4 regions of the Streptomyces sp. NPDC039465 genome follow, and region 3 is predicted to be linked to each of the others. Evidence: riboswitches for the same ligand, from Rfam matches in the RefSeq annotation. Region 3 holds a riboswitch; each other region holds the start of a gene.
What was found. Region 3 has a riboswitch for cobalamin ahead of cobN (cobaltochelatase subunit CobN). Riboswitches for the same ligand answer to the same signal wherever they lie in the genome.
Positions count from the first base shown of each region.

Region 1: another riboswitch for cobalamin. It lies ahead of ACZ7LT_RS21970 (ribonucleoside-diphosphate reductase subunit alpha); the one in region 3 lies ahead of cobN (cobaltochelatase subunit CobN).
Region 2: another riboswitch for cobalamin. It lies ahead of ACZ7LT_RS26920 (energy-coupling factor ABC transporter permease); the one in region 3 lies ahead of cobN (cobaltochelatase subunit CobN).
Region 4: another riboswitch for cobalamin. It lies ahead of ACZ7LT_RS00350 (cobalamin biosynthesis protein); the one in region 3 lies ahead of cobN (cobaltochelatase subunit CobN).

Region 1 covers NZ_JBVKAP010000006.1:342,581-350,184, forward strand. The annotation lists gene ACZ7LT_RS21945 (extracellular solute-binding protein) at 125-1,408, opposite strand; gene ACZ7LT_RS21950 (GntR family transcriptional regulator) at 1,695-2,459, shown strand; gene ACZ7LT_RS21955 (DUF3311 domain-containing protein) at 2,677-2,931, shown strand; gene mctP (monocarboxylate uptake permease MctP) at 2,928-4,556, shown strand; gene ACZ7LT_RS21965 (GNAT family N-acetyltransferase) at 4,673-5,176, shown strand; cobalamin riboswitch at 5,241-5,363, shown strand; gene ACZ7LT_RS21970 (ribonucleoside-diphosphate reductase subunit alpha) at 5,501-7,604, shown strand, end outside.
Region 2 covers NZ_JBVKAP010000009.1:24,291-31,894, reverse strand. The annotation lists gene ACZ7LT_RS26940 (NADPH-dependent 2,4-dienoyl-CoA reductase) at 1-1,956, opposite strand, end outside; gene ACZ7LT_RS26935 (energy-coupling factor ABC transporter ATP-binding protein) at 2,087-2,926, opposite strand; gene cbiQ (cobalt ECF transporter T component CbiQ) at 2,923-3,672, opposite strand; gene ACZ7LT_RS26925 (energy-coupling factor ABC transporter substrate-binding protein) at 3,679-4,071, opposite strand; gene ACZ7LT_RS26920 (energy-coupling factor ABC transporter permease) at 4,068-4,772, opposite strand; cobalamin riboswitch at 4,803-4,995, opposite strand; gene ACZ7LT_RS26915 (PTS-dependent dihydroxyacetone kinase phosphotransferase subunit DhaM) at 5,041-5,451, opposite strand; gene dhaL (dihydroxyacetone kinase subunit DhaL) at 5,448-6,059, opposite strand; gene dhaK (dihydroxyacetone kinase subunit DhaK) at 6,068-7,060, opposite strand; gene ACZ7LT_RS26900 (GNAT family N-acetyltransferase) at 7,171-7,604, opposite strand, start outside.
Region 3 covers NZ_JBVKAP010000004.1:324,857-332,460, forward strand. The annotation lists gene ACZ7LT_RS15955 (precorrin-2 C(20)-methyltransferase) at 1-1,115, opposite strand, end outside; gene ACZ7LT_RS15960 (precorrin-8X methylmutase) at 1,112-1,747, opposite strand; gene ACZ7LT_RS15965 (cobalamin biosynthesis protein CobG) at 1,750-3,054, opposite strand; cobalamin riboswitch at 4,098-4,238, shown strand; gene cobN (cobaltochelatase subunit CobN) at 4,273-7,604, shown strand, end outside.
Region 4 covers NZ_JBVKAP010000001.1:59,693-67,296, forward strand. The annotation lists gene ACZ7LT_RS00320 (VOC family protein) at 1-286, shown strand, start outside; gene ACZ7LT_RS00325 (hypothetical protein) at 335-1,783, opposite strand; gene ACZ7LT_RS00330 (alpha/beta hydrolase family protein) at 1,861-2,988, opposite strand; gene ACZ7LT_RS00335 (class II aldolase/adducin family protein) at 3,066-3,722, opposite strand; gene ACZ7LT_RS00340 (inorganic phosphate transporter) at 3,990-5,255, shown strand; gene ACZ7LT_RS00345 (hypothetical protein) at 5,268-5,489, shown strand; cobalamin riboswitch at 5,580-5,719, shown strand; gene ACZ7LT_RS00350 (cobalamin biosynthesis protein) at 5,755-6,717, shown strand; gene ACZ7LT_RS00355 (cobyric acid synthase) at 6,714-7,604, shown strand, end outside.

The DNA of each region.
Region 1 (7,604 bases), on a different contig from region 3:
TATTCCTCGCGGTTCTGGGGCTCCCGCGCCCACCGGGGCGCGGCCCGCGGAGAGCGGGCCGCTGTTCACTGCGGTGGCCCGGGGGCGCGGCCGGAACTCCCGCCGCGCCCCCGGGCGTCTCCTGCTACTGCTGGTTGACGCGCTCGGTGATGACCTTGTCGGCGGCCTCGCCGGCCTTCTTCGGGTCCTCGCCCTTCAGGACCTTGGTCATGTAGTCCTTGATCGGGTTCGGGGCGGTCTCGACGTTCGCCCAGCCCGGGGTGACCGGGGTGATCTTGCCGACGGAGGAGGCCTTGGCCATCGCCTCGGCGAAGGAGCCCGCGGCGGGCTTGAACTGCGCGGCGTCGGTGTTCGGGAGCAGACCGCCCTCGGTGGCCTTGGCGTACGCCGTCATCTGCTGCTTGCCGGCCGCCAGGGCCAGCCACTCCTTGGCGAGGTCCTTGTTCTTGGACCGCTCGGCGACGGCGAGGTTCGAGCCGCCGAAGAAGACGGAGCCGGGCTTGTCGGCGGTCTTGCCCGGGATCGGGAAGTAGCCGAAGTCCGCGGTCTTGCCGGCCTTCTTCATGGCGTCGATCGCGCCGCCGGCCTCCCAGCCGAGACCGATCCAGGACGCCACGCCGCCCTTGGGGACGATGTCGGTGGACTGCTGCGGGGTGGCCTCGTCCTTGTCCTTCGGAGCGGTCGAGTACGACTGCAGCTCCTTGTAGAAGTTCATCGCGGCGGCGGCCTCGGAGGAGGACAGGTTGCCCTTCCACTTGTCGCCGTCCTTGACCGCGAGGTCGCTGCCCTCGTCCCAGACGAAGCCGGCGTAGACGTACCAGCTCTGGCCGGGCAGGTAGATCGGCTGGGTCTTCGGGTCGGAGGCCTTGAGCTTCTTGAGGCCGTCGATCCACTCCTGGCGGGTCTTGGGCGGCGTGACACCGGCCTTCTTGAAGGCGGCCTTGTCGTAGATGACGACACGGTTGGCGGCGTACCAGGGGGCGGAGTAGAGCTTGCCGTCCAGCTCGTTGGAGGCGAGCATGCCCTTGTTCCAGGCGTCGTGGCCGAGCTTGGCCTTGTCGCCGGTGAGGTCGGCGAGGCCGCCGGTGGCGGCGTAGCCCGCGGTCTGGGTGTTACCGAGCTCGACGACGTCCGGCGGGGTGTCCTCGGAGAGGGCCGTGGTGACCTTCTCCTGGATGCCGTTCCACTGCTGCTTCTCGACCTTGACCTTGACGCCCTTGTGCTTGGCCTCGAACTCCTTGGTGACCTCGGCCATCCACGCGTCCGGGGCCGAGCCGTCCATCACCCAGACGGTCAGGGTCTTGTTGCCCGACGCGTCCGTCCCGCCCTTGCCGTCCTCGGAGCCGCACGCGGCAATGCCGACCATCATGCCCGCGACGCCGATCGCCGCGATGAGCTTGCGCTTCACGCCACCCTCCTCAGGGATGCCTGCAACCCCTGCCCACCGCGCGAAGTCATACGCCTCGTCATGCTCGTTGGGGCTGGGACCTGGCCTTTAATGGTTTAGACCAGTACCGGGAGCTTGGCCTAGACCTTTAGGGGTGTCAAGGGTGTATAAGAAGGGCAGTCGGGTCCGTTATCGGACCGACACCTGAGGAGGGGCGACGACCCGTGACCGGTCCGTGCCACCATGTGAGCCGCAGCAGACGGAGGAGCCGGTGACGGCAACAGCACAGGAGTCGGGAAGGCAGGCCATGGCCACGGACGGGGGCAGTACGGAGAACGAGGGCGGGGCCACCACCCGTACCGCGCGCGTGCCCAAGTACTACCGGCTCAAGAGGCATTTGCTCGACATGACGGAGACGCTTCCGCCCGGCACCCCGGTGCCGCCGGAGCGCACCCTCGCGGCCGAGTTCGACACCTCGCGCACCACCGTGCGCCAGGCCCTCCAGGAGCTGGTCGTCGAGGGCCGCCTGGAGCGCATCCAGGGCAAGGGCACGTTCGTCGCCAAGCCGAAGGTCTCCCAGGCGCTCCAGCTCACCTCGTACACCGAGGACATGCGCGCCCAGGGCCTGGAGCCGACCTCCCAGTTGCTGGACATCGGGTACGTCACGGCCGACGACACGCTCGCCGGGCTGCTCGACATCAGCGCGGGCGGGCGGGTGCTGCGGATCGAGCGGCTGCGGCTGGCCAGCGGCGAACCGATGGCCATCGAGACGACCCATCTGTCCGCCAAGCGCTTCCCGGCCCTGCGCCGGTCGCTGGTGAAGTACACCTCTCTCTACACGGCGCTGGCGGAGGTGTACGACGTCCACCTCGCCGAGGCCGAGGAGACGATCGAGACCTCGCTCGCCACCCCGCGCGAGGCGGGCCTGCTCGGCACGGACGTCGGCCTGCCGATGCTGATGCTCTCCCGGCACTCGCGGGACGAGAACGGCGAGCCGGTGGAGTGGGTGCGCTCCGTCTACCGCGGCGACCGCTACAAGTTCGTCGCCCGCCTGCAGCGGCCGAACGGCTGACCCGAAGGACTGGCCCGAACGGCTGAGAAAAGCCTGGTAATTCGGTGAACCGGTGCCCCGGCACATCCGTGAGGAGTGCCGGGGCACCGGTATGTCCAGGGCCGGCGGTCAGATCGACACTCGTCCGTTATTCGGACGGGGGTTCCATAGACCGAAACAGTCCCCTAGATTTCCTGCGCATTACGCAGGTGATCAGCGGAGGGGACGGTATCGCCGTATGTCGGAAGAGACGCAAGGAAAACCGCCGACCATCACGCCTTTGCGCGTCGTGGTGGCGCTGTGCCTCATCGCACCGTTCGTGGCCATGCTCTGGGTGAGCTCGTACGCGAAGACCGAGCCGGCCTTCATCGGCATGCCGTTCTTCTACTGGTACCAGATGGCCTGGGTCCTGATCTCGACCGCTTTGACGATGGTCGCGTACAAGCTGTGGCAGCGTGACCAGCGCGCCCGCAAGGAAGGTGCGTCGAAGTGAAGGACGGCGTGAACGGCGTCGCACTCGCCGTCTTCATCTTCTTCTTCCTGGCCGTCACGGTCATGGGATTCCTCGCCTCGCGCTGGCGCCGGGCGGAGAACGAGAACAGCCTCGACGAATGGGGCCTCGGCGGCCGCTCGTTCGGCACCTGGGTGACCTGGTTCCTGCTCGGCGGCGACCTCTACACCGCGTACACCTTCGTCGCCGTCCCGGCGGCGATCTACGCGGCGGGCGCGGCGGGCTTCTTCGCCGTCCCGTACACGATCCTGGTGTACCCGCTGATCTTCACCTTCCTGCCCCGGCTCTGGTCGGTGTCGCACAAGCACGGGTACGTCACCACCTCCGACTTCGTCCGGGGCCGCTTCGGCTCCAAGGGCCTGTCGCTGGCGGTCGCCGTCACCGGCCTGCTCGCCACCATGCCGTACATCGCCCTCCAGCTCGTCGGCATCCAGGCCGTCCTGGACGTGATGGGCGTGGGCGGCGGCGAGACCACCCACTGGTTCATCAAGGACCTGCCGCTGCTGATCGCCTTCGGTGTGCTCGCGGCCTACACCTACTCCTCCGGCCTGCGGGCCCCCGCGCTGATCGCCTTCGTCAAGGACACGCTGATCTACATCGTCATCGCGGTGGCGATCATCTACATCCCGATCAAGCTCGGCGGCTTCGACGAGATCTTCGCCAAGGCCGGTGAGGCGTACGCGCAGATCAACCCCGCGACCGACAAGCCGCGCGGGGCGCTCGTGCCCGGGGAGATGGGCCAGTGGGGGTACGCCACCCTCGCGCTGGGCTCCGCGCTCGCGCTCTTCATGTACCCGCACTCGATCACGGCGACGCTCTCCTCGCGCAGCCGTGAAGTCATCCGCCGCAACACCACGATCCTGCCGCTCTACTCGCTGATGCTGGGCCTGCTGGCGCTGCTCGGCTTCATGGCGATCGCCGCGGGTGTGAAGGTGAAGAACGGTCAGCTGGCCATCCCGCAGCTGTTCGAGAACATGTTCCCGGACTGGTTCACGGGCATCGCCTTCGCCGCCATCGGCATCGGCGCGCTGGTCCCGGCGGCGATCATGTCGATCGCGGCCGCGAACCTCTTCACCCGCAACATCTACAAGGACTTCCTGAAGCCGGACGCCACGCCGGCGCAGGAGACCAAGGTCTCCAAGCTGGTGTCGCTGCTGGTGAAGGTGGGCGCGCTGGCCTTCGTCCTCACCATGGACAAGACCGTCGCCATCAACTTCCAGCTCCTCGGCGGCATCTGGATCCTCCAGACCTTCCCGGCGCTGGTGGGCGGCCTGTTCACCCGCTGGTTCCACCGCTGGGCGCTGCTGGCCGGCTGGGCGGTCGGCATGGTCTACGGCACCGCGGCGGCGTACGGGGTCGCGAGTCCGACGCAGAAGCACTTCGGCGGCTCGTCGGCCGAGATCCCCGGCATCGGCGAGATCGGCTACATCGGTCTGACCGCGTTCGTCCTGAATGTCGTCGTGACGGTCGTGCTCACCTTCGTGCTGCGGGCGGCCAAGGCGCCCGAGGGCGTCGACGAGACCTCCCCGTCCGACTACACCGCGGACGCGGGCGACCCGGGCGTCAAGACGGAGCTGCCTCCGGCGACGGCCGGCTCGGCGCACTGACCTCCCGGCCTCCCGAGGGCCGTCGGGTGTTCCTTCGCGGAGCGCCCGGCGGCCCTCGTCGCGTGTGCGCGGCGATTCGGTGGGCGCCGGCGGCCCGGCCGGGTCACACTCACGCCATGGAGATAGCCATTCGTACGGCACTGCCGGCCGAGTACGAGGCCCTCGGCGAACTCACCGCACAGGCCTATCTGGACGACGGCCACCTCGATCTCAACGAGGACGACGACTACCTGGGCGTCCTGCGGGACGTGGCCCGCCGGGCCGCCGAGGCGGAGGTGCTGGTCGCCGTGGACCCCCGGGGGTGCCTCCTCGGTGGCGTGACCTTCGTCGCCTCAGGGGCGCGGCCGTGGGCCGACGTCGCCCGGGCGGACGAGGCCGAGTTCCGGATGCTGGCGGTCTCCAAGGAGGCGCGCGGACAGGGAGCGGGCGAGGCGCTCGTACGGGCCTGTGTGGAGCGGGCGCGGGCCACGGAGGGGTGCGTACGGCTGATGCTGTCGACCCAGCCGTCGATGGGGTCGGCCCACCGGATCTACGAGCGGATGGGGTTCGTACGGACTCCTGAGCGGGACTGGGAGCCGATTCCCGGTCTCCGGCTGCTCACCTACGGGTTGGAGCTCTGACGGGGAGTCCGGATACACGACACACAACATGTGGGGGGTGCCGCATCCGGCGCCCCCCACATGTATGCTCATGCTCGCTGTCGTCGCAGGGGAATCCGGTGGAAATCCGGAACTGTCCCGCAACGGTGTGTTTGGTGTACGTGTGCACCCGATGAGTCCGAGGACCTGCCGACAGCGCGCCCGGTCCGTCCGTTCCGGGTGCCGAAGACGTCCGGGCCTCGCGGAATGGGCCGGTGGACGCCGCGCATCCGCCGTCACCGGTGTGTGCCCGTGCGCCCCGACTCCTGCCGCCGGCCCCGAGCCGAGCGAGGGAGAGCCCCCACAGTGACCATCGCGCCCGCCGATCCGGCCTCAGCGATTGAGAACGACGGACCCGGGACCGTACTCCTGCGGACCCTGACCGACCTCACCGCCGATCTGCCCGAGACCGACCCGGGACGGGTGGCGGCCGCCGCGCTGCGCGGCCGGCACGCCGGTTCGGACGAGGCGGAGCTGCGGGAGCTGGCCACCGAGGCGGCCGCCGGGCTGATCTCCGAGGACCCCGCCTACTCCCGGCTCGCCGCCCGGCTGCTCACCCGCGCCATCGCCGACGAGGCGGCCGGCCAGGGCGCCGTGTCGTTCTCCGCGTCGGTCGCGGTCGGCCACCGGGAGGGCCTGATCGCGGACCGTACGGCCGACTTCGTGGCGCTGCACGCGGCCCGTATGGACGCGCTGATCGACCTCGACGCGGACGACCGCTTCGGCTACTTCGGTCTGCGCACGCTCTACTCGCGCTATCTGCTGCGCCACCCCCTGACCCGCAAGGTGATCGAGACCCCGCAGCACTTCATGCTGCGCGTGGCCGCCGGTCTCGCCGAGGACGACTCCGAGCTCGCCCTGGACGAGGTCGCCTCGCTGTACCGGCTGATGAGCCGGCTGGACTACCTGCCCTCCTCCCCCACGCTCTTCAACTCCGGCACCCGCCACCCGCAGATGTCCTCCTGCTATCTGCTGGACTCGCCGCTGGACGAGCTGGACTCGATCTACGACCGCTACCACCAGGTCGCGCGGCTGTCGAAGCACGCGGGCGGCATCGGCCTCTCGTACTCCCGTATCCGCGCCCGCGGTTCGCTGATCCGCGGCACCAACGGCCATTCCAACGGCATCGTGCCGTTCCTGAAGACGCTGGACGCCTCCGTCGCCGCGGTGAACCAGGGCGGCCGCCGCAAGGGCGCGGCCGCGGTCTACCTGGAGACCTGGCACGCGGACATCGAGGAGTTCCTGGAGCTGCGCGACAACACCGGTGAGGACGCCCGGCGTACGCACAACCTGAACCTCGCGCACTGGATCCCGGACGAGTTCATGCGCCGGGTCGACGCGGACGGCGAGTGGTCGCTGTTCTCCCCGGCGGACGTGCCGGAGCTGGTGGACCTGTACGGCGAGGAGTTCGACGCCGCCTACCTCAAGGCCGAGGCGGCGGGCCTGGCCAAGAAGACCATGCCGGCCCGCGACCTGTACGGCCGCATGATGCGTACGCTCGCGCAGACCGGCCAGGGCTGGATGACGTTCAAGGACGCCTCCAACCGGACCGCGAACCAGACGGCCCTGCCCGGCACGGTGGTGCACTCCTCGAACCTCTGCACCGAGATCATCGAGGTCACCAACGACGACGAGACCGCGGTCTGCAACCTCGGCTCGGTCAACCTCGGCGCGTTCGTGCTCCCCGGGACGGGCGAGCTGGACTGGGAGCGCCTGGACGAGACGGTCCGTACGGCCGTGACGTTCCTCGACCGGGTCGTGGACATCAACTTCTACCCGACCGAGCAGGCGGGCCGGTCCAACGCCAAGTGGCGCCCGGTGGGCCTGGGCGCGATGGGCCTCCAGGACGTCTTCTTCAAGCTGCGGCTGCCCTTCGACTCCGCCGAGGCGAAGGCGCTGTCCACGAAGATCGCCGAGCGGATCATGCTGGCGGCGTACGAGGCCTCGGCCGACCTCGCCGAGCGCAACGGCCCGGTCCCGGCCTGGGCCGAGACCCGTACCGCCCAGGGCGTGCTGCACCCCGACCACTACGGCGTGGAGAAGGCCTGGCCGGAGCGGTGGGAGGCGCTGCGGGCGCGGATCGCGAAGACCGGAATGCGCAACTCGCTGCTGCTCGCCATCGCCCCGACCGCGACGATCGCCTCGATCGCCGGTGTGTACGAGTGCATCGAGCCGCAGGTCTCCAACCTGTTCAAGCGCGAGACGCTCTCGGGTGAGTTCCTCCAGGTCAACTCCTACCTGGTGGAGGAGCTGAAGGAGCTCGGCGTGTGGGACGCGCAGACCCGTGAGGCGCTGCGCGAGGCCAACGGCTCGGTGGCGGGCTTCACCTGGGTGCCGGCCGAGGTGCGCGAGCTGTACCGCACGGCGTGGGAGATCCCGCAGCGCGGTCTGATCGACATGGCCGCGGCGC
Region 2 (7,604 bases), on a different contig from region 3:
CGCGACGTCGGCGCCGCCGATCAGGTGCACCGGGCGGCCCGCCGCCGACAGCTCCTCGTACAGGTCCCGGCGCGGCTCCTGGCCGGTGCAGAGTACGACCGTGTCCACGGGCAGGGTCTGCGCCTGGCCGTCGACGGTGATGTGCAGGCCCGCGTCGTCGATCCGCTCGTAGGACGCTCCGGCGACCATCGTCACGCCCCGGTGCTTGAGTTCGGTGCGGTGGATCCAGCCGGTGGTCTTGCCGAGCCCGGCGCCGACCTTGGAGGTCTTGCGCTGGAGGAGGTGGACCTGACGCGGCGGGGCGGGCCGCTCGGGGGCGCGCAGTCCGCCCCTCGTCTCGTAGGAGGTGTCCACGCCCCACTGACGGAAGTACGTCTCCGCGTCCTGGCTCGCGCCCTCGCCGCCGTCGGTGAGGAACTCGGCGACGTCGAAGCCGATACCGCCGGCACCGATGACGGCGACGCGTTCTCCGACGGGCGCCCCGTCGCGCAGGACGTCGAGGTAGCTGACGACGCTCGGGTGGTCGATGCCCTCGATCTCGGGGGTGCGCGGGGTGACGCCGGTGGCGACCACGATCTCGTCGAAGCCGTCCAGGTCGCCCGCCCCGACCGGGGTGTCCAGGCGGACGTCGACACCGCGTAGGTCGAGCTGCGTACGGAAGTAGCGCAGCGTCTCGTTGAACTCCTCCTTGCCCGGCACCCGCTTGGCGATGTTGAGCTGGCCGCCGATCTCCGGCGCGGCGTCGAACAGCGTGACCTGGTGGCCGCGTTCGGCGGCCGAGACGGCGCAGGCGAGACCGGCCGGGCCCGCGCCGACGACCGCGATCCGCTTGGCCAGCCGGGTGGGGGAGAGGACCAGTTCGGTCTCGTGGCAGGCGCGCGGGTTCACCAGACAGGAGGTGATCTTGAGGCTGAAGGTGTGGTCCAGGCAGGCCTGGTTGCAGCCGATGCAGGTGTTGATGGTGTCGGCGCGGTTCTCGGCGGCCTTGGCGACGAAGTCGGGATCGGCGAGGAACGGCCGGGCCATCGAGATCATGTCCGCGCGGCCCTCGGCGAGGATCTCCTCGGCGACCTCGGGCGTGTTGATGCGGTTGCTGGTCACCAGCGGCACGGAGACCGCGCCCATCAGCTTCTTGGTGACCCAGGTGTAGGCGCCGCGCGGCACCGAGGTGGCGATGGTGGGGATACGGGCCTCGTGCCAGCCGATGCCGGTGTTGATGATCGTGGCCCCGGCCGCCTCGATCTCCTTGGCGAGCGCGACGACCTCCTCCAGGGTCGAGCCGCCGGGCACCAGGTCGAGCATGGAGAGCCGGTAGACGACGATGAAGTCCTCGCCGACCCGCTCACGGATACGGCGGACGATCTCCAGTGGGAAGCGGGTCCGGTTCTCGTAGCTGCCGCCCCAGCGGTCCGTGCGCCGGTTGGTGGCCGAGGCGATGAACTCGTTGATCAGATAGCCCTCGGAGCCCATGACCTCGACGCCGTCGTAACCGGCGGCGCGTGCCAGCTCGGCGCAGCGGGCGTAGTCCTCGACGGTCTGCTCGACTTCGGCGTCGGTGAGCTCGTTGGGGACGAAGGGGCTGATCGGGGCCTGGATCGGGCTCGGCGCGACGAGGGCGGGGTGGTAGGCGTACCGGCCGAAGTGCAGGATCTGCAGGGCGATCCGGCCGCCCTCGGCGTGCACCGCGTCCGTGATGAGGCGGTGCTCGGCCGCCTCCTCCTCGGTGGTGAGCTTGGCGCCGCCGTCCCAGGGGCGCCCGGCCTCGTTCGGCGCGATGCCGCCGGTGACGATGAGGCCCACGCCGCCGCGGGCCCGCTCGGCGTAGAAGGCGGCCATGCGCGCGAAGCCGTTCTCGGCCTCCTCGAGCCCGACGTGCATCGATCCCATGAGCACCCGGTTGGGCAGGGTGGTGAACCCGAGGTCGAGCGGGCTCAGCAGGTGCGGGTACGGGGTCATGGGGGGCGCCTCCTCGCGCAGTCTTCGTCGACCTCCGTTCTAAGGGACCCCAACCGGTTATGCAACTAGTTGCAGAAGGGTGGGGGTGTGAGCTCTACTACTCGGTAGCAAAGCCGCGGACGAACCCGCCTTATCGGGCCGCCACCCAGGCGTCCAGCTCCTCTGGCGTACGCGGCCCCGCGGCACCCTCGTCCAGCAGGCCCTGCGCGCGCAGCACCGCCGCCACCGCCATCCCCCACGGCCGCCGCAGCCGCGCCGCGTCCAGCAGCGCGTCGTCGGCCAGGAGCTCCGCGATCGGGCCGGTCCGCAGCCCCTGGGGCGAGAGCACCGCCGCGTCGTCCGCCCAGCGCAACGCCAGATCCACGTCGTGCGTCGCCATCACCACCGTCGTCCCGGACGCCCGCAGCCGGGCCAGCGCCTCCAGCAGCCGCTCCTGCCCGTGCGGGTCGAGCCCGGCCGTCGGCTCGTCCATGATCAGCACCCGGGGCCGCATGGCGACGGCGCCCGCGATGGCGGCCCGCTTGCGCTGCCCGTATGACAGCAGATGCGTCGGCCGGTCCGCCAGCGCCACGATGTCCAGCGCCTCCAAGGCCTCGGCCACCCGGGCCCGTACCTCCTCCTCGGCCAGCCCCAGATTCATCGGCCCGAACGACACGTCCTGCTCGACCGAGGCCGCGAACAGCTGGTCGTCCGGGTCCTGCACGACCAGCTGCACGGTCGTCCGCAGCCGGGTAAGACCCTTGCGGTCGTACGACACATCCTCGCCGTCGAGCAGCAGCCGGCCCCGGCCCACCCGCAGCCCGCCGCTGAGCAGCCGCAGCAGCGTCGTCTTGCCGCTGCCGTTGCGGCCGAGCAGCGCCATCGCCCGGCCCCGCGGTACGGCGAAGGAGATCCCCTCCAGGACGGGCGGGCCGTCCTCATAGGCGAAACCCGCCCCGACCAGCTCAACAACAGGCGACTCAGGGCTCACGGCAGGGACCTTTCCAGTACGAGAGTGACGGCGACCAGACCCGCGAGGAGCGCCCCGGTCGCGGCGAGGAAACGGCGGGAGACGACGGCCTCGGGCACCAGCACCCGCAGCGTGCCGTCGTAGCCGCGCCCGGCGAGACCGCCCTGCAGCCGCTGGGCCCGGTCGAAGGCGCGGACGAACGCGGTCGCGCCGAGCCCGGCCAGCGAGCGCCAGGCCGCTGCCCGGGTGGTCAGCCCCAGCCGCGCGGCCTGCGCCTGCCGGATCCGGGCCATGGCGTCGAGGAGCAGAAAGCTGATCCGGTACATGACCAGGGCGACATCCACCACGGGCGCCGGAACCCCGGCCCGTACCAGCCGCGGCAGCACGTCGGAGACCGGTGTCGTGAAGGCGAACAGCAGCACCCCGAGCGACGCGGACGAGGTCCGCAGCAGCAGCTCGCCGGCCCGCACCGGCCCGTCGGGGGCCAGGGTGACGAACCCCTCCGCCCCGCCGACCTGGAAGAGCAGCGGCACCGCCCCCGTCACACAGAAACCCAGCGGGATCCGGAATGCCCGCCACAGCTGGCGCGGCGCGACCCCCGCCGGGCCAAGGAGAACCGCCAGCGTGACGGCCGCGACCAGCACGGCCCCCGGCCACGGCGGCAGACAGACCGCGCACAGGGTCAGTCCGAAGCCGAGCGCGGCCTTCTCGCACGGATGACGGCGGCGCCAGCGACTGCTGTGCGCCGCCGCGTCGATGGGCAGCACCGGCGGCTAGGGGAGCGGATGACCGGCGGCGGATCCGTCACGGGCACCGTCGCCGGTCCCGTGCGCCTCGGCCACCTCGTGGTGCTCGGCGGCCTTGGCCCGGGCCTCGCCCTGGCGGCGGCCCCTGCGCAGCCCGAAGTAGTACGCGAGGACTCCGGCGCCGATCGCCGCCTGGAGGGAGAACAGCGCCGACTCGATCTCGCCGGACGGCGGCTCGTACAGCGGGCTGAACCACGGCTCGTAGTCCGGCTCGATCTCCGTGATCGCCGCCTCGGCCTCGCCGTCGGCGCCGGCGAACGGCTCCTCCTTGTGGTCGCCGAGCCCCAGCACCAGCGGCAGGACGGCGAGCGCCGCCACGACGAGCAGCAGCAGTGTGTTGATCTTCGCGTTACGGCTCATCGGACCGCGGCCTCCGTCGTCGTGTCGCCCTTGCGCCCGCCCTGGAGCAGCACGCCGAGCCGGGTCAGTTCACCCTTGCTGGACTGGATCAGCAGCCGCATCACCAGGACGGTGAGCAGGCCCTCGCTGACCGCCAGCGGGATCTGGGTGACGGCGAAGATGGAACCGAACTTGGCCAGCGCGCCCAGGAAGCCGCTGCTCGGGTCGGGGAACGCCAGGGCGAGCTGGACGCTGGTGACGCAGTACGTCACCAGATCCGCGACGAACGCGCCGAAGAACACGCTCACCATCAGCGGCACGTCGAAGCGGCGCAGCAGCCAGTACACCCCGAAGCCGGCCCATGGCCCGGCGATCGCCATCGAGAAGACGTTGGCGCCCAGGGTGGTCAGACCGCCGTGCGCGAGCAGCAGCGCCTGGAAGAGCAGTGTGATCGTGCCAAGCACCGCCATGATCGGCGGCCGGAAGAGGATCGCGCCCAGACCCGTCCCGGTCGGATGCGAGCAACTGCCCGTCACCGACGGAATCTTCAGGGCGGAGAGCACGAAGGTGAAGGCGCCCGACGCGCCGAGCAGCAGAGTGGACTCGGGATTGGCCTTGACCTCGCGGGTCAGGGCACGTACGCCGTGGACGACGAAGGGAGCGGACGCGACGCCCCAGGCGGCCGCGTGCAACGGGGGCAGATACCCCTCGGCTATATGCATGGTTGGGAGACCCTCTCCAGCACCTCGTGGATGGACTGACGCGCCTTGGCCGGTCTCCTGGCTGACGGGTCCTGCCGCCCGGGCTCCGCCTTCCCGGACGCCGCGGTCTCCCGCGGCGGTCCAGTGGCTTCCTTGCGGAGGGAGCCGGACTTCCCGATCACAGTGGCGAGGGCCGCACCGGTACTTCACCGGTTTCCCGTTCACCAAGGCGGTGTGACACTAGTGCGTTGACCTGCTGCATCACAAGCCGCGCACGGATGCGTACGCATCATGACTTGCGGTACGCGTACGCCTCCCCGGCCGCCGCCTCTACCGCGTCCAGGTCCCCGCCGGCCGACGCCGTGACGACCGCCGCGACGGCGCCCTCCACGAACGGCGCGTCCACCAGCCGGGTCTCCTCGGGCAGTTCGTCCCCCTCGGCGAGCAGCGCCTTCACCGTCAGTACGGCGCTGCCCAGGTCGGCCAGGACCGCGACGCCCGCGCCCCGGTCGACCGCCCGCGCGGCCTCGGTGATCAGCTCCACGCTGGTGCCGAGCCCGCCGTCCGGCGCCCCGCCGGCCGGGGCGACGGGTGCGGTGGCGCCGCCCGCCGCCAGCCCCACGGCCAGCTCGGCGACGGCGGCCGCGACCTGCGCGCTGTGCGACACCAGCACGATCCCGACCGGTCCTACGGCGCTCACCGGGCCACCTCTTCCAGGGCCGCGACGAGCAGCGCCGACGAGGTCGCCCCCGGGTCCTGATGCCCCACACTGCGCTCGCCGAGATAACTGGCCCTGCCCTTGCGCGCCCGCAGCGGTACGGTAGCCAGCGCGCCCTCCTCGGCGGCCTCCCGCGCCGCCGTGAACGACTGGCCGAGCGCCGAGGCCGCCGGCTCCAGGGCGTCCAGCATCGTCTTGTCCCCGGCCACGGCGCCGCCGAGCTGGGCGACCGCGGCCACGCCCGTACGCAGCGCCTCGGCCAGCTGGTCGCGGCTGACCTCGGAGGCCTCACCCAGCGCCTTGCCGGTGCTCCGCAGCAGCGTCCCGTACAGCGGCCCGGACGCCCCGCCGACGGTCGAGATCAACTGCCGCCCCGCCAGGGTCAGTACGGCCCCGGGCGTGGCGGGCTCCTCCTTGTCGAGGGCGGCGGCGACGGCGGCGAAACCGCGCCGCATGTTGGTGCCGTGATCGGCGTCGCCGATGGCCGAGTCCAGTTCGGTGAGCCGGTCGGCCTCACGGTCGACGGCGGCCGCGGCGGTGGTCAGCCAGCGCCGGAAGAAGAGCGCGTCCAGAGCGGTCGGGTCGGACATGGCGGCCCTCACCGTCCCCAGCGCAGGGCGGGCGTCTTCACCGGCGCGTCCCACAGTCGCAGCAGCTCCTCGTCGGCCTGGCAGAGGGTGACGGAGCAGCCGGCCATGTCAAGCGAGGTCACATAGTTCCCCACGAGCGTTCGGGCGACCGACACCCCCCGCTCGCTGAGCACCCGCTGCACCTCCGCGTTGAACCCGTACAGCTCGAGCAGCGGTGTCGCGCCCATGCCGTTGACCAGGACCAGCACCGGGCCGCCGGGCCGCAGATCGTCCAGGACGGCGTCGACGGCGAGGTCCGCGATCTCCCGCGACGTCATCATGGCGCGCCGCTCACGCCCCGGCTCGCCATGGATCCCGATCCCCAACTCCAGCTCGCCGGGGGCGAGATCGAAGGTGGGGCTGCCCTTGGCCGGAGTGGTGCAGGCGCTCAGCGCCACCCCGAAACTCCGCGACCTCTCGTTCACCCGCCGCGCGACGCTTTCCACCAGCTCCAGAGGCTGCCCCTCCTCGGCCGCCGCGCCCGCGATCTTCTCCACGAACAGGGTGGCGCCGGTGCCCCGCCGTCCGGCGGTGTAGAGGCTGTCGGTCACCGCCACGTCGTCGTTGACGAGGACCTTGGCGATCTGGATGCCCTCGTCCTCGGCGAGCTCGGCGGCCATGTCGAAGTTGAGGACGTCCCCCGTGTAGTTCTTGACCACGAACAGCACCCCGGCCCCGCTGTCCACGGCGGCCGCGGCCCGCACCATCTGATCGGGCACCGGGGAGGTGAACACCTCCCCGGGGCAGGCGGCCGCCAGCATCCCGGGCCCCACGAACCCCGCGTGCAGCGGCTCATGCCCGGACCCGCCACCGGAGATGAGCGCGACCTTCCCGGCCATCGGCGCGTCCCGCCGCACCACGATCCGGTTCTCCACGTCGACGGTGAGCTCCGGATGCGCGGCGGCCATGCCGCGCAACGCGTCGGCGACGACGGTCTCAGGGACGTTGATCAGCATTCTCAACGGAATCTCCTCGCGGATCGGCCGCACGATCGACGGGGCGTCGGTCGTCCATCCCATCCTTCACACGCGTCGCGACGGATATTCCCTCCTCGCGCGCCAGGGGGCGCCGCTCAGCCGCTGTACTCCGTCAGGTCGATCGCGTGCACCAGCAGCGGGAAGCCGAACCGCGGGTCGACGGTCTCCCGCTCCAGCCGCATGCCCAGCTTGCGCATCACGTTCTCCGCGGCGTCGTGGCCGGCCCGGCAGATGCCGACCACCCGGTCGAGCCCGCGGTCCTGCAGGGCGAACTCCAGCGAGGCGTGTGCGGCCTCCGAGGCATAGCCCTGGCCCCAGAACGGGGTCCCGAGCCGGCAGCCGACCTCCACGGCCGGCAGCACCTCGGGCAGGAACTCAGGCACGGAAAGACCGGTGAAGCCGGCCAGCTCGCCCGAGCCCAGCAGCTCGACCGCGAACAACCCGAAGCCCTCGTCGTCCCACTCCTCCTCCCAGCGCTCGATCGCCTCCGCCGTCTGCTCCAGGTCGAGCACGGACCCGTCGCCGATCC
Region 3 (7,604 bases):
AGCGGCGCCCCGGCCTTGGCGGCCGCCGCGTTCGCGGCTGTCACTCCGGGCAGGACGCGCACCGGCACGTCCGTGTACCGCGGCTCGCACGCCACTTCGAGCACCGCCGTCGCCATCGCGAAGACGCCGGGGTCGCCGCCGGAGACCACCGCGACCCGGCGCCCCCTGCGGGCCAGGTCGAGGGCGAACTCGGCACGCTCGGACTCGACCTTGTTGTCGGAGCCGTGGCGCCGCTGACCGGGCCGGACCGGCACCCGGTCGAGGTAGGTGGTGTAGCCGACGAGGTCGTCGGCGTTGGCGAGGGCACCGCGCGACTCGGGCGTCAGCCACGGCGCGCCGGCCGGACCCGTGCCGACCACCACGACCTCGCCCCGCGGCCGCGCCTCGGGCGCCGCCTCGTCGATCCGGGACGGCAGGACCGCCACCGAGAAGTACGGCACGCTGTCCGCGTCGACCGAGGCCAGCGGCTCCGTACGCTCGCCCGCCATGAACGCGCGCTCCACGTACCGCGCGTCCTCCAGCCGCCCCGCCCGCTCCAGCGCACGCCGCACCGTCGGGAACGTCCGCCCCAGCTTCATCACGACCGCCGAGTCGGTGGCGGCCAGCCGTGCCGTCAGCTCGTCCTCCGGCAGCGTGCCGGGGATGATCGTCAGGACCTCCTCGGCCTCGCACAGCGGCTCCCCGAGCCGGGCCGCCGCCGCGCTGACCGAGGTGACACCCGGGATGACCTCCGTGTCGTAACGGTCGGCAAGGCGCTTGTGCATGTGCTGGTACGAGCCGTAGAAGAGCGGGTCGCCCTCGGCGAGGACGGCGACCGTGCGCCCGGCGTCCAGATGCTTCGCCAGCCGCGCCGCGGCCTCCTCGTAGAAGTCGTCGAGCGCGCCGCGGTAGCCACCGGGATGGTCCGTCGTCTCCACCGTGAGCGGATACATCAGCCGCTCCTCGATGTGGTCCTCACGGATGTGCCCGGCGGCGATGGAGCGGGCGATGGACCGGCCGTGGCGGGCCGAGTGGTAGGCGACGACGTCGGCCGACTCGATGGCCCGCACCGCCGCCAGCGTCATCAGCTCCGGGTCCCCGGGGCCGAGCCCCACGCCGTACAGCTTCCCGCTCATGCCTGGATCTCCGCCTCGTGAGCGATCGCGTTGATCGCGGCCGCGGCCATCGCGCTGCCGCCGCGCCGTCCCCGTACGACCAGGTGCTCGACGCCCGAGACATGCGCGGCCAGCGCGTCCTTGGACTCGGCCGCGCCGATGAAGCCGACCGGTATGCCAAGGACGGCCGCCGGGCGCGGCGCGCCCTGCTCGATCATCTCCAGGAGCCGGAAGAGCGCGGTGGGGGCGTTGCCGATGGCGACCACGGCACCGTCGAGGCGGTCACGCCACAGCTCCAGGGCGGCCGCGCTGCGCGTGGTCCCCAGCTCGGCGGCGAGCGCCGGGACGGACGGGTCGGAGAGCGTGCAGATCACGTCGTTGCCGGCCGGGAGCCGCTTACGGGTGACGCCGCTGGCGACCATCTGCGCGTCGCACAGGATGGGCGCCCCGGCCCGCAGCGCCGCGCGGGCGTCGGCCACGACCCGCGGGCTGTAGGCGAGATCGCGGACGAGGTCGGTCATGCCGCAGGCGTGGATCATCCGGACGACGACCTGACTGACGTCGGCCGGCAGGCCCGCGAGATCCGCCTCGGCGCGGATGGTGGCAAAGGACTGGCGGTAGATCTCCGCGCCGTCCTTCTCGTAGTCGAACACCTTCAGTTCTCGCTCATCTCGGGTACGGGGGGTACGGGGGTGCGGGTACGGGCCTGGGTGACGGCGGCGGCGAGTGCGGTACGGGGGGTGGGGGCGCCGTTCACCGTGTACTGCCCGTCGGCGGTGGCGACGACGTCCACCCAGTCGCCGTGGGGATGCCCGCAGCGGCGGGCGCATCCGGAGAAGTGGACCGGCAGGGCGGACGCCCCGACCGGCCCGGGGGTGGCGTCGGCGCGGACGTCGGCCAGGGACTTGGCGCACCCGGGCCGCCCGGTGCAGGCGCCGACGCCGGCCCAGGGCGCGTCGGGCGCGGTGATCAGCCCGGCGTCCGCCAGCTCCGCCAGCCGCGCCTCGGCCTCGGCCCGGTCCGCGAACCCGCTCACGACGGCCCCACGCCAGGGCGTCAGCCGCACCTCGCCCTGCTCGGGGGGCCGCAGGGCGCGCAGCTGGGCGGCCCGGAAGCGGCCGAGGGGCGCGAGTACGTACAGGGAGCCGGCGCCGAGCAGCCCGGGCCGGGGCGGGCCGCCGTGCGCACCTTGCCGCTTCTCGGGGCTCGCGGCGACCGGACCGGCCTCCGTCTCGCTCCGCGCGGCGATCCCGGCCCGCTCCAGACACCCGGCCACATCGGGCTCGTGGCCTTCGGGCAGCTCCCGCACGCGCCACGCGCCGGTGCCGGACGCCGTGGCCGCCGCGAGGAAGGCCTCGGCGGCGGCGAGCGCGGCACGCGGAGCGGCCTTGGGGTCCGGGAGCCGGAAGGAGCGGGCGCCGACGCGCAAGGTCACATGTGACGGTGCTGCGATCAAGGTCACATCCCCGCCGAGCCCGGCCACATCCCCGCGCCCGTCGTCCAGGACGAACAGAAAACGACCGGAAAGCGCCGCCGCCCACGGCCGCCCGCACAGCAGCGCGTCGAGCTCGCGCGCCCACAACTGCACGTCGCCGTGGCCGAGTCCGTCCAGACCGGCGGCCGGGGAGGCCACGATGTTCCGTACCCGCTCATGGGTCTCGGACGGCAACAGCCCCGCGCCCCCGAGCAGCCCGGCCAGCCGCGCCCCGCAGTCCTCACCGAGGCCGCGCAGCTCCACGTTCCCCCGGGAGGTGACGCTGACGCGCCCGTCGCCCAGATCCTCGGCCGCGGTGGCCAGCACCGCCACCTGGGGTGCCGTCAACAAGCCTGCGGGGAGGCGCAGTCGGGCCAGACGGCCGTCGTCGGCGGGGTGCAGCCGGAGCGCCCCGGGGCAGGCGTCACCGCGGTCCCGTATAAGAGGTTCGCCCTGGTCGGGCAGGGTAGGTGGGGTGGGCGACATGGCGGCGAGCATACCGTTCCTCTTGACGCTGGCCAGGGGTGGTCAAATCGTCATGAACCGGCCTGAGCCGGTGCTCCTCCGAACGGTCTTGAGGGGCTGGGAACAGCGCGAGTTGGTCACCTCGGCACGGTCGGGTCTTCTCGCCTTCGTCAGGCGTGCCCGCTGTCCTGGGTGGGCTCACGGTCCCGCGTGGCCCGGGAAGGAGTCCGGTCTGGCCGGTAGCTCTCCTCGTGCTCATCCTCTGGTGAGCGGAGGTCACACCTGGCCGACGCCGGATTCGGTATCCCAGGCCGCGCCTGCCGATCGCCACAGCGGCACCGTGGTGCCCTGTGACGGTGGTTCTGGTCTGCTGCTGGAGGGGGGCTCGCCAGTGCTGAGCGCCCCAGCGGGACGTATAGGCGGGATCGACTGCGATGACGACCAAGCCTTGGCCCCGCGTCTTGCCCTTGCGTCGACCGCACGGGACCGCAAGGCGCTTGCCAATGATCTCGATGGCGCGACGCAAGGATGTGCGCTCGCTGTACAGGCACCGCAGGGAGAGTTGGTACTGGTCCTCACTCGCCCTGGTCATCGCCCCGGCCCAGCGGGAGGATGACACCGCCGTCAGCTTCTTCTTCCGTCCGGCGCGCCGGGTGTCCTTCGCCCGCACATTCCCCAGGGCGATACGCGCAGCGAGATCAACACGCTGGTGGTGCCCGTTGTGCCTGCCGACAGCGGTAAAGACTTCGCTGTCGGCCTCGGTCAGATGTAACCGGTCCCGGATGCGGGCGCCCACAGGCGCGGCGACGGTGAAGCAGGCCGCGATCGGGCGCAGTTCGCTCTTCCTCTCGCGCGCTGCACCTGCCATTTGCCGCCTCGTCTTCCTCAAGCCCTATGAATCGCTGCCGACCATGCCTCCCCCGCGGGAGCAACGTCCGATGAATCCCCCTGCTTCACTCGAACGAGTAGTCGAGTGGTCGCACGTGGCTCGTATTGATGTGAAAAGCCGCGGTCTCTCGTTGTCGACTGCTCTTCCCGGGCTGCTGTGCTGCACTGGGCGGACACGACTTACTATGCAGAACGGCACAGGGTCCCAGGCCCTAGGGAGGAAGCCCGGTGAGAATCCGGCGCGGTCCCGCCACTGTGAGCCGGGGTAGGAGACGAGCCGGTGAGTCAGGAACTCCCGCCGTCCACCAGACCACCCGGGGCGCGGACACCCCGAGGAAGGCCCGCACGCGCATGATCCTGCTGCTGTCGACCTCCGACACCGACCTGCTGAGCGCCCGCGCGGCCGACGGGCCCGTCGCCTACCGGTTTGCCAACCCCTCCCGGCTGCCGCTGGACGACCTGCCCGGGCTGCTGGAGGGTGCCGATCTCGTCGTCGTACGGCTCCTGGGCGGGCTGCGGGCCTGGCAGGAGGGGCTGGACGTGCTCCTCGCCGAGGAGCAGACGCGGCCCGTCGTCGTCCTCACCGGCGAACAGGCCCCCGACGCCCAGCTGATGGCCGCCTCCACCGTTCCCATCGGCGTCGCCACCGAGGCCCACGCCTATCTCGCGCACGGCGGCCCGGCCAACCTGGAGCAGCTCGCCCGCTTCCTCTCCGACACCGTCCTGCTCACCGGCCACGGCTTCGAACCCCCGGCCCCCGCCCCCACCTGGGGCCCCCTGGAGCGCACGGCGAAGAACGACGACGGCCCGCTGATCGCCGTGCTCTACTACCGCGCCCACCACATGAGCGGCAACACCGCCTTCGTCGGCTCCCTCTGCGACGCCGTCGAGGACGCCGGCGCCCGCGCCCTGCCGCTGTACGTGGCGTCGCTGCGCGCCCCCGAGCCCGAACTCCTCGACCAGCTGCGCGGCGCCGACGCGATCGTCACCACCGTCCTCGCCGCCGGCGGCACCAAGCCCGCCGAGGCGCAGGCCGGCGGCGACGAGGAGGCCTGGGACGCGGGGGCGCTCGCCGCCCTGGACGTGCCGATCCTGCAGGCGCTCTGCCTCACCGGCCCGCGCAGCGCCTGGGAGGAGAGCGACGAGGGCCTGTCCCCGCTGGACGCCGCAAGCCAGGTCGCCGTCCCCGAGTTCGACGGCCGGCTGATCACCGTCCCGTTCTCCTTCAAGGAGATCGACGAGGACGGCCTGCCCGCGTACGTCGCCGACCCCGAGCGCGCCGCCCGCGTCGCCGGGATCGCCGTGCGCCACGCCAAGCTGCGCCACATCCCCAACGCCGACAAGCGCCTCGCGCTGGTCCTGTCCGCGTACCCCACCAAGCACTCCCGCATCGGCAACGCCGTCGGCCTCGACACCCCCGCCTCCGCCGTGGCTCTCCTGCGCAGGCTCCGTGAGGAGGGCTACGACTTCGGCCCGGTCGAGGACATCCCCGGCCTGGTCTCCGGCGACGGCGACGAGCTGATCTACGCCCTGATCGAGGCCGGCGGCCACGACCAGGACTGGCTCACCGAGGAGCAGCTGGCGAAGAACCCGGTCCGGATCCCGGCCGCCGACTACAAGCGGTGGTACGCCACCCTGCCGGCGGAGCTCAGGGAACAGGTCGAGGAGCACTGGGGCCCGCCGCCCGGCGAGATGTTCCTGGACCGCTCGCGCAACCCGGAGGGCGACATCGTCCTCGCGGCGCTGCGCCGCGGGAACCTGCTCGTCCTGATCCAGCCGCCGCGCGGCTTCGGCGAGAACCCGATCGCGATCTACCACGACCCCGATCTGCCGCCGTCCCACCACTACCTCGCCGCCTACCGCTGGATCGCGGCCTCCGCCGCCGACGGCGGTTTCGGCGCGGACGCGATGGTCCACCTCGGCAAGCACGGCAACCTTGAGTGGCTGCCCGGCAAGAACGCCGGCCTGTCCGCCGCCTGCGGCCCGGACGCGGCCCTCGGCGACCTGCCGCTGATCTACCCGTTCCTGGTCAACGACCCGGGCGAGGGCACCCAGGCCAAGCGCCGGGTCCACGCCACCCTGGTCGACCACCTCGTCCCGCCGATGGCGCGCGCCGACTCCTACGGTGACATTGCACGCCTGGAACAGCTCCTGGACGAGTACGCCCAGATCTCCTCGATGGACCCGGCGAAGCTGCCCGCGATCCGGGCCCAGATCTGGACCCTGATCCAGGCCGCCAAGCTCGACCACGACCTGGGGATGGACGACCGCCCCGACGACGACGGCTTCGACGACTTCCTGCTGCACGTCGACGGCTGGCTGTGCGAGGTCAAGGACGCGCAGATCCGCGACGGCCTGCATGTCCTCGGCGGCGCCCCGACCGGCCCCGAGCGGGTCAACCTGGTCCTGTCGATCCTGCGCGCCCGCCAGATCTGGGGCGGCACGCAGGCCCTGCCCGGCCTGCGGGAGGCCCTCGGCCTGGACGAGTCGGCCGCCACCCGCACCACCGCCGACGAGGCGGAGGCGAAGGCGCGCGTGCTGGTGGAGGCGATGGAGGCCGCCGGCTGGGCGGTCGAGGCCGTGCCGGCCGTCGCCGAGGGCCACGGCCCGGACGTGGCCGCCGTGCTGCGGTTCGCCGCCGAGCAGGTCGTCCCCCGGCTCGCCGCCACCACCGACGAACTCACCCACGCGGTCCACGCGTTGAACGGCGGCTTCGTCCCGGCCGGCCCGTCCGGCTCCCCGCTGCGGGGCCTGGTCAACGTGCTCCCCACCGGCCGCAACTTCTACTCGGTCGACCCGAAGGCGGTGCCGTCCCGGCTCGCCTGGGAGACCGGGCAGGCGCTCGCCGAGTCGCTCCTGGAGCGCTACCGCACCGACAACGGCGAGTGGCCGACGTCGGTGGGCCTGTCCCTGTGGGGCACCAGCGCGATGCGCACGGCCGGTGACGACGTCGCCGAGGCCCTGGCGCTGCTCGGCATCCGCCCGCGCTGGGACGACGCCTCGCGCCGGGTGAACGGCCTGGAGCCGATCCCGCTCGCCGAGCTGGGCCGCCCCCGCATCGACGTGACCCTGCGCATCTCGGGCTTCTTCCGGGACGCGTTCCCGCACACGATCGGCCTCCTCGACGACGCCGTACGCCTGGCGGCCTCGCTCGACGAGCCGGCCGAGCAGAACTTCGTCCGCGCCCACACCCAGGCCGACCTGGCCGAGCACGGCGACGAGCGGCGCGCCACGACCCGTATCTTCGGCTCCCGGCCGGGCACCTACGGCGCGGGCATCCTCCAGCTGATCGACTCCAAGGACTGGCGTACGGACGCCGACCTCGCCGAGGTGTACACGGTGTGGGGCGGCTACGCGTACGGGCGCGAGCTGGACGGCCGTCCGGCCCGCGACGAGATGGAGAGCGCCTACAAGCGCATCGCGGTGGCCGCGAAGAACACGGACACCCGCGAGCACGACATCGCCGACTCCGACGACTACTTCCAGTACCACGGCGGCATGGTCGCCACGGTCCGCGCGCTCAAGGGCACGGCGCCCGAGGCGTACATCGGCGACTCGACCCGCCCCGAGACCGTCCGTACCCGCACCCTCGTCGAGGAGACCTCGCGGGTCTTCCGCGCCCGGGTGGTCAACCCGCGCTGGATCGAGGCGATGCGGCGCCACGGCTACAAGGGCGCCTTCGA
Region 4 (7,604 bases), on a different contig from region 3:
CGGCCAGGTGGTGCACGCCGAGCTGTCCTACGGCAACGGGATGGTGATGCTGGGCAGCAAGGGCACGGGAGGAGAGTTCGACAAGTTGATGCGGGACGCCGGTCCGGCGGGGGTGTTCGTCCATGTCGACGACGTGGACCAGCATCACGCGCGGGCGGTGGAGCACGGTGTGGAGATCGTGATGCCGCCGACCGACCAGGACTACGGCTCACGCGACTACATGGCCCGGGACGCCGAGGGGAACATCTGGAGTTTCGGGACGTACACCCCCGGCGCCTCGGAGTAGCGGCGGACCGGGCCCGAAGGGCAGACAGAAGCCCTTCGTGCAGGGCCCTCACGCGCCTCCGGTGTGCACCTGGAAGGCGGCTCTGCGGACCGCCTTGGCCAGGGCCGGATCGGGGTGCGCGGCGGCGAGGGCGACCAGGACCTGGACCGTGCGGGGGTGTCCGACGGCCCGGACCTCGTCGAGGAGTGCGGGGACGGTTCCCTGCACGGCCGATTCGAGGTGCCGGACCAGCAGGGAGCTCTCGCCGTGGTCAGCAACGGCGGCGGCGGTGTCCACCCAGAGCCAGGTCGCTTCCTCACGACTGAGGACGTCGGGGGCGTCGTCGGGGTCCATGCCTTCGAACTCGGCGAGCCACAGCAGCGCGTACGGGCGCAGCGAGGGCTCTTCGGCGGCGGCACGGACCTCGGCCTCGGCCGGGGCTCCCACGACGCGCAGGGCGTCGAAGGCGAGGCCGCGCAGCAGCGCGTCCTCGCCGCGGGCGACGGTGAGCAGTTCGGAGACAGCGCTGGCGAGCGGGCGGGCGGCGAGCCAGGCGCGGTATTCGGTGCGGGCGGGTCCGGGAGTGAGCCGGGTGGAGCCGCGGAGCATGTCCTCGGCGGACTGCTCGATATGGCCGGCGGGGCTCTGCGCGGCGACGCAGATCTGCTCCAGCTTGACCCAGACCGCCCAGTTGCCGAGCGGGGTGAGGGTGGCCTGGCCGTCGCCGAGGGTCAGGGCTCCGACGGCGGCGAGGCCGTCCAGGGCCCAGTCGAGGAGGGGGGAGAGCGGTACGGCGGGGGCCGCGGCCCCGCCGGGAAGCGGGACCGGCAGCGGCACGGGGATCGCGTCCGGGCCCGGAGCGGGACGGGTGTCCGGGGCGGGATCCGGGTCCGGGTCCTGGGGGCCGTAGGGGACCTCGCAGCGCTCCTCGCGCAGTTCGGCGACGCGCTGTTCCAGCAGGTCGAGCAGGGCCGGTACGTGCACGGGGCCGGCCGAGAGCTGAAGGAGGGAGAGCACCTGGGGGACGGCTTCGACGACCTCGGCGACGGCGGCGGGCGCGACGGCGGCCGGGGCGGGGTGGACCAGCGACCAGGCGTCGAAGAGCGCGACCCAGCCGCGCAGGACGGCGGTGTCGTCACGGTCCCAGGCGTGCAGGCGCCAGCCGGGGCGGGCGGTGGAGCCGTGGAGCTCGACGAGTCCGGCGAGGCGGGCGCGGTCCCAGCCCTCGCGGACCTGGTCGGGCGTCAGGTCGAGGGCGGCGGCGGCCCGTTCGCCGGTGGGCGGGGCGTCGGGGCGGTGCCCGGCGGCGGCCCAGCGGGCGACGCGGACGGCGTCGGCGAGGACGGCCCGCGCCTGGCGGGCCAGCTCCGCGGCGGGCGGGGTCCCCTCGGGCGGCCGCGACGCCGGCCGCGTGCGCCGGGTCGTCACGGCCCGTCGGGCCGTGGTGAGGGGCCGCGGACGGACGAGTCGGAGTCTGGAGTTGCGCGCCAATTGCTCATCAGGCTTTCGAGACGTCACGGGAGCAGTCTTCCCGCTGACGGCCCGAAAGCCCAAACGGAATGAGATTCACCGCGCTCGGATGAGGGGGTGCGGGACTACATGAGGGGGGTGAGGAAGCGCCGGAGCGCCTCTTCGTACCCGGCGGGGTCGGCGTTCCACATGGCCGCGTGCGGGGCGTTCCTGACGGTGTGCAGGGTGACGAGGTCGGAGCGGCGGGCGGCCAGCTCCTGGGAGGGGCCCCAGGGGGCGATGGTGTCGTCGGGGCCGTGGAAGATCAGGGCCGGGACGCGCATGACCTCCGGGTCGGCGGCTTCCTGGAGCCGGTCGCCGTGCAGGCCGGTGCGGCCCTGGGCGGCCCGGACGGCGAGCGGCAGGAGCCTGCTGGGGGTGCGGCGGGCGGCGGCGAGGGCGCGCAGGGTGGCCTCCCAGTCGAGGACGGGCGAGTCCAGGACGAGTCCGCTGATGCGGTCGCGCAGGCCGGAGTTGGCGGCGGCGTGCAGGGCCATCGCGGCGCCGGTGGACCAGCCGTGCAGGATGACGCGGTCGGCGCCGAGGCGGACGGCGTGCCGGATGGCGGCGTCCACGTCGCGCCACTCCGAGTCGCCGAGGTGCCCGAGGCCGTCCGGGGAGCGGGGGGCGCCCGGGTCGCCCCGGTAGGCGAGGTTGAGCACCGGGAACTGGTGGCGGTTGAGGAAGGCGAGGAGATTGAGGGGGTGGTGCCGGGTGGTGCCGAGGCCGTGGACGGTGATGACCCAGGTGCCGCGGGCGGCCGGTACGAGCCAGGCAGGGAGGGCGCCCAGTTCGCCGGGGACCTCCAGGTCCTCGTGGTCGAGGCCGAGGGAGTCGGCGGGGGTGCCGCTGTAGAGCTGGGGGGTGAGCCGGACGCGGCTGCCGGTGTGCGGGGTGCCGTGCTCCACGCGCTCCAGGCGGCGTACGACGGTGTCCGCGGTGTGGGCGACGCCGTCGAGGACGGGGCCGACGACGGCGTGCAGGTCGTTGCCGGCGAGGCCGTAGGTGCCGGGGCGCAGGGCGGCGAGGCTGCGGGTCAGGGTGATCCGGCCGGGCGCCGTGTCGTGGACGGTGAGCCGGGGGTCGCCGGGCAGGGGCCGGCCGGGCGGTGTTCGCAGGGCCGCGTCGCTGGCGTACCGGCCGGCCGCGACCGCGGCCGCGCCGATGCCTATCAGGGTGGTGACGGCTGCTGCCGTCGCTGTAGCCGGGCGCACGCTCCCAGTGTCGGCACGACCGTCGCGCCGTGCCAGTGGGCGGCCCGCGCCCGGCGCCGGGCGCGGGCCGGGCCGGGTCAGGCCGGGCGGCCGTAGCCGTGGAGCTTCTCGGCGGCCTCGTCGAGCTGGGCAGGGGTGAGCAGGGAGGGGGTGCGGCCGGGGAGCGTGCTCGCGGTGAGCCAGACGTGGCACATCCATTCGAGCTGGGCCGTGCGGTCGTAGGCCTGGGCGAGGGTGTCGCCGTAGGTGAGGGTGCCGTGGTTGCGCAGGAGGCAGCCGGTGCGGCCGTCGAGGGCGTCGAGCACGTGGCCGGCGAGCTCCTCGGTGCCGTAGAGGGCGTACGGGGCGACGCGGACGGGGCCGCCGAGGGCGCCGGTCATGTAGTGCACGGCGGGGAGCTCGGGGACGAGGGTGGAGACGGCGGTGGCGTGGACGGCGTGGGTGTGGACGACGGCGGCGGCGGAGGTGTTCCGGTAGACGGCCAGGTGCATGGGCAGCTCGCTGGTGGGCGGGAGCGTGCCGCGCACGGGCCGCCCGTCGAGGCCGACGGCGAGGAGGTCCTCGTCGGCGAGACGGTCGTAGGGCACCGCGCTCGGGGTCACCAGGACGAGGTCCCCGACGCGGACGGAGACATTGCCCGACGTGCCGACGACGAGTCCGTCGGTGACGGTCCTGCGGGCCGTGGCCACGAGCTCCCGCCAGGCCTCTTCGAGAGTCTGTTCCATGGGGTCCATGGGGTGATCGTGCCAGCCGGGGGGTGCGGCCGCGGCAACGTGATCAGTATCTCTTCCGGGGTGCGGGGCAGACCGGCCGAAGAGACCCGCAAGAGCCCGAAAGCCGCGTCCTGCCCCGAAACCACGGGCCGGAGGGCCGCTTCGAACGGGAAGCGGAGGGACATGCACCCGAATGGGGACACCACCACAACCCTCCCAGTTCACCTTCCGTTCACTCAGGTTGCCTACGTTCATCCAGCCACTGACGTCAAACGATTGCCTGGGTAAATGGAACACATCACGCTGCTGCTCGCGATTGTGGTCGTGACAGCTCTCGTGTTCGATTTCACGAACGGTTTCCACGACACCGCCAACGCGATGGCGACGACCATCTCGACCGGTGCCCTCAAGCCCAAGACGGCGGTGGCCATGTCCGCCGTGCTCAACCTGGTCGGCGCGTTCCTGTCGGTGGAGGTTGCCAAGACGATCTCCAAGGGGCTCGTCAACGAGGAGGGCATCCAGCCCGAAGTCATCCTCGCCGCGCTCGTCGGCGCGATCCTCTGGAACCTGGTGACCTGGCTGGTCGGTCTGCCGTCCAGCTCCTCCCACGCCCTGATGGGCGGCCTCATCGGCGCGACCATCGCCGCGATCGGCGTCAGTGGCGTCAACGGCGGGATCGTCGTGACCAAGGTGCTCATCCCGGCGATCGCCGCGCCGCTGGTCGCCGGCCTGGCCGCGATGTTCGCCGCCCGCCTGACCTACCGCCTCGACAAGAACGCGGACCGCAAGACGACCGAGAAGGGCTACCGGGCCGGTCAGATCGCGTCCGCCGGTCTCGTCTCCCTCGCCCACGGCACGAACGACGCCCAGAAGACCATGGGCATCATCACCCTCGCCCTGGTCGCCGGCGGCGTCCTCGTCCCCGGCTCCAACCCGCCCGTCTGGGTCATCGTCTCCGCCGGTGTGGCGATCGCGCTCGGCACCTACCTCGGCGGCTGGCGCATCATCCGCACGATGGGCAAGGGCCTCACGGACCTCCAGCCGCAGCAGGGCTTCGCCGCCCAGACCAGCGCGGCCACCGTCATCCTGGCCTCCTCCAGCCTGGGCTTCTCCCTGTCGACCACGCACTCCTGCTCCGGCGCCGTCATGGGCGCGGGTCTGGGCCGCAAGGGCGGTGTCGTCCGCTGGTCGACCGCCACCCGGATGTTCGTCGCCTGGGGCCTGACCCTTCCGGCCGCGGGCCTGGTCGGGGCCGGAGCCGAGTACGTCGCCAGCCAGGGCGAGTGGGGCGTCTACGCCGTCGCGGCCTTCCTGGTCGCCTCCTGCGTCGCCATCTGGCTCGTCTCCCGCCGCCAGGTGGTCGACCACACCAACGTCAACGACGTCAGCCCCGACGCCGAGCCCGCGGGTGTCGTGACCACCGCCATCGCGGCTGTCACCCCGCCGCCGGCCGGCTCTGTCGCCGCCGTCGCGGACGAGGACCTGAAGACCACCATCCCCACGCCGGCCCCCACGGACCCGGCCGCTCCCACGGCCCCCGCCGCCGCGCTGTAAGGAACGAACCACATGAAGATCGACTGGGCAGCTCTCGGCTCCGTCTTCGGAGTCAGCCTCGTGGCGACCGTCGCCCTCGTGGGCCTGTTCACCCTCGGCATCGTCGGCCTCTCCAAGCAGGAGTCGGCCGCCGCCCAGGGAGGCTCCGCCACCCTGGCCCGTACCGGCGCCTACGCCTGCTTCGCGCTCTGCGCGGCGGCCGTGGCGTACGGCATCTATCTGATCGTCGTCTGACCACGGCGCTCCACGGCATACGGAAGGGCGGGCCGCACCACAAGGTGCGGCCCGCCCTTCCGTATGCGCAGGTCAAGGGTGAGTTGACGGGCCTTCGGGCAGCGTGGTGGACTGCCGGGGCCATTACGGCGGCAGTAGAGGAAGTCCGGTGCGAATCCGGCGCGGTCCCGCCACTGTGACCGGGGAGCTGATCCCCGGGAGCCAGGAACTCTCACCGCCGGTCACGTCGAGCCAGGGCGCGGACCCTGAGTGAGGACATTGCGCCATGCCTGGCCGCAGCAGAGCGACCGCTGTCTACGCGTACGGGGCCACCGCAGGCCTGGTGGCCGATCTCGTCCTGGGGGACCCCCGCCGGGGCCATCCCGTCGCCGCCTTCGGCCGGGCCGCCGGAGCCGTCGAGCGCGCGCTCTGGCGCGACCATCGCGGCTGGGGCGCACTGCACACCGCCGTCTGCGCCGGAGGAGCCGCCGCCGCGGGCGCGCTCGCGGCCCGCGCCGTACGCGGCCACGGCGCCGCGTCCGTCGCCCTGACCGCGGCCTGCGTCTGGTCCGTCGTGGGCGGTACGTCCCTGGGCCGCGAGGCCCGCGCCATCGGCGGGGCGCTCGCCGCCGCGGACCTGGAGGTCGCCCGGGAGCGGCTGCCGCATCTGTGCGGCCGGGACCCGCAGGCCCTGGACGGTCCCGGGATCGCCCGCGCGGTGGTGGAGTCCGTCGCCGAGAACACCTCCGACGCCGTCGTGGGCGCGCTGGTGTGGGGCGCGGTGGCCGGGGTGCCCGGTCTGGTCGGGTTCCGGGCCGTGAACACCCTGGACGCCATGGTGGGCCACAAGTCGCCGCGCCACCGCCGCTTCGGCTGGGCCTCGGCCCGCCTCGACGACCTCGCCGGCTGGCCCGGAGCCCGGCTCACCGCCGCCCTGGCCACGGCCGCCGGCGGCGACCCGCGCGGCGCGCTGCGGGCCTGGCGGGCCGACGCGGACCGGCACCCGAGCCCCAACGCCGGCCCGGTGGAGGCCTCGTTCGCGGGCGCCCTCGGCGTACGGCTCGGCGGCACCCTCTCGTACGGCGGCCGGGTCGAGCACCGGCCCGTCCTCAACGGCGACGGCCGGGACGTCGAGGTGGCGGACATCGAACGCGCGGTGCGGCTGTCGCGCCGGGTGAGCGCGCTGGCCCTGGCCGCGTGCGTGGGCGGGCGGCTGGCCGTGACGGCCATGAAGCGGAGGCGTACATGAGGGGCGGGAGCGGGGGCGGCCTCGGCGGCGGGCTGATGGTCGCCGGGACCACGTCGGACGCGGGCAAGAGCGTCGTGACCGCCGGCATCTGCCGCTGGCTGGTCCGCAAGGGCGTCAAGGTCGCGCCGTTCAAGGGGCAGAACATGTCCCTGAACTCCTTCGTCACCCGTGAGGGCGCGGAGATCGGCCGGGCGCAGGCCATGCAGGCGCAGGCCGCGCGCGTGGAGCCGACGGCGCTGATGAACCCGGTCCTGCTGAAGCCCGGCAGCGACCGCTCCAGCCAGGTGGTGCTCATGGGCAAGCCGGTCGGCGAGATGAGCGCCCGCGGCTACCACGGCGGACGGCAGCGCGAGCTGTACGAGCCGGTGGTGGCGTGCCTGGAGGAGCTGCGGGGCACGTATGACGCCGTGATCTGCGAGGGGGCCGGAAGTCCGGCGGAGATCAATCTACGCCGCACCGACATCGTGAACATGGGCATCGCGCGCGCCGCGCGCTTCCCCGTCGTGGTGGTCGGGGACATCGACCGCGGCGGGGTGTTCGCCCAGTTCTTCGGTACGACGGCGCTGCTCGCGCCCGAGGACCAGGAGCTGGTCGCCGGCTATCTCGTGAACAAGTTCCGGGGCGATGTGACGCTCCTGACGCCGGGGCTCGACATGCTGAAGGGGCTCACGGGACGGCCGACGTTCGGGGTCCTGCCGTACGCCCACGGGCTCGGCATCGACGAGGAGGACGGGCTGCGGGTGCCCCTGCGGGGCGCGGTCCGCGAGTCGGTGGTGGCGCCGCCGGTCGGTGCGGACGTGCTGCGGGTCGCCGTGTGCGCGGTCCCCCTGATGTCCAACTTCACCGACGTGGACGCGCTCGCCGCGGAGCCCGGTGTGGTGGTGCGG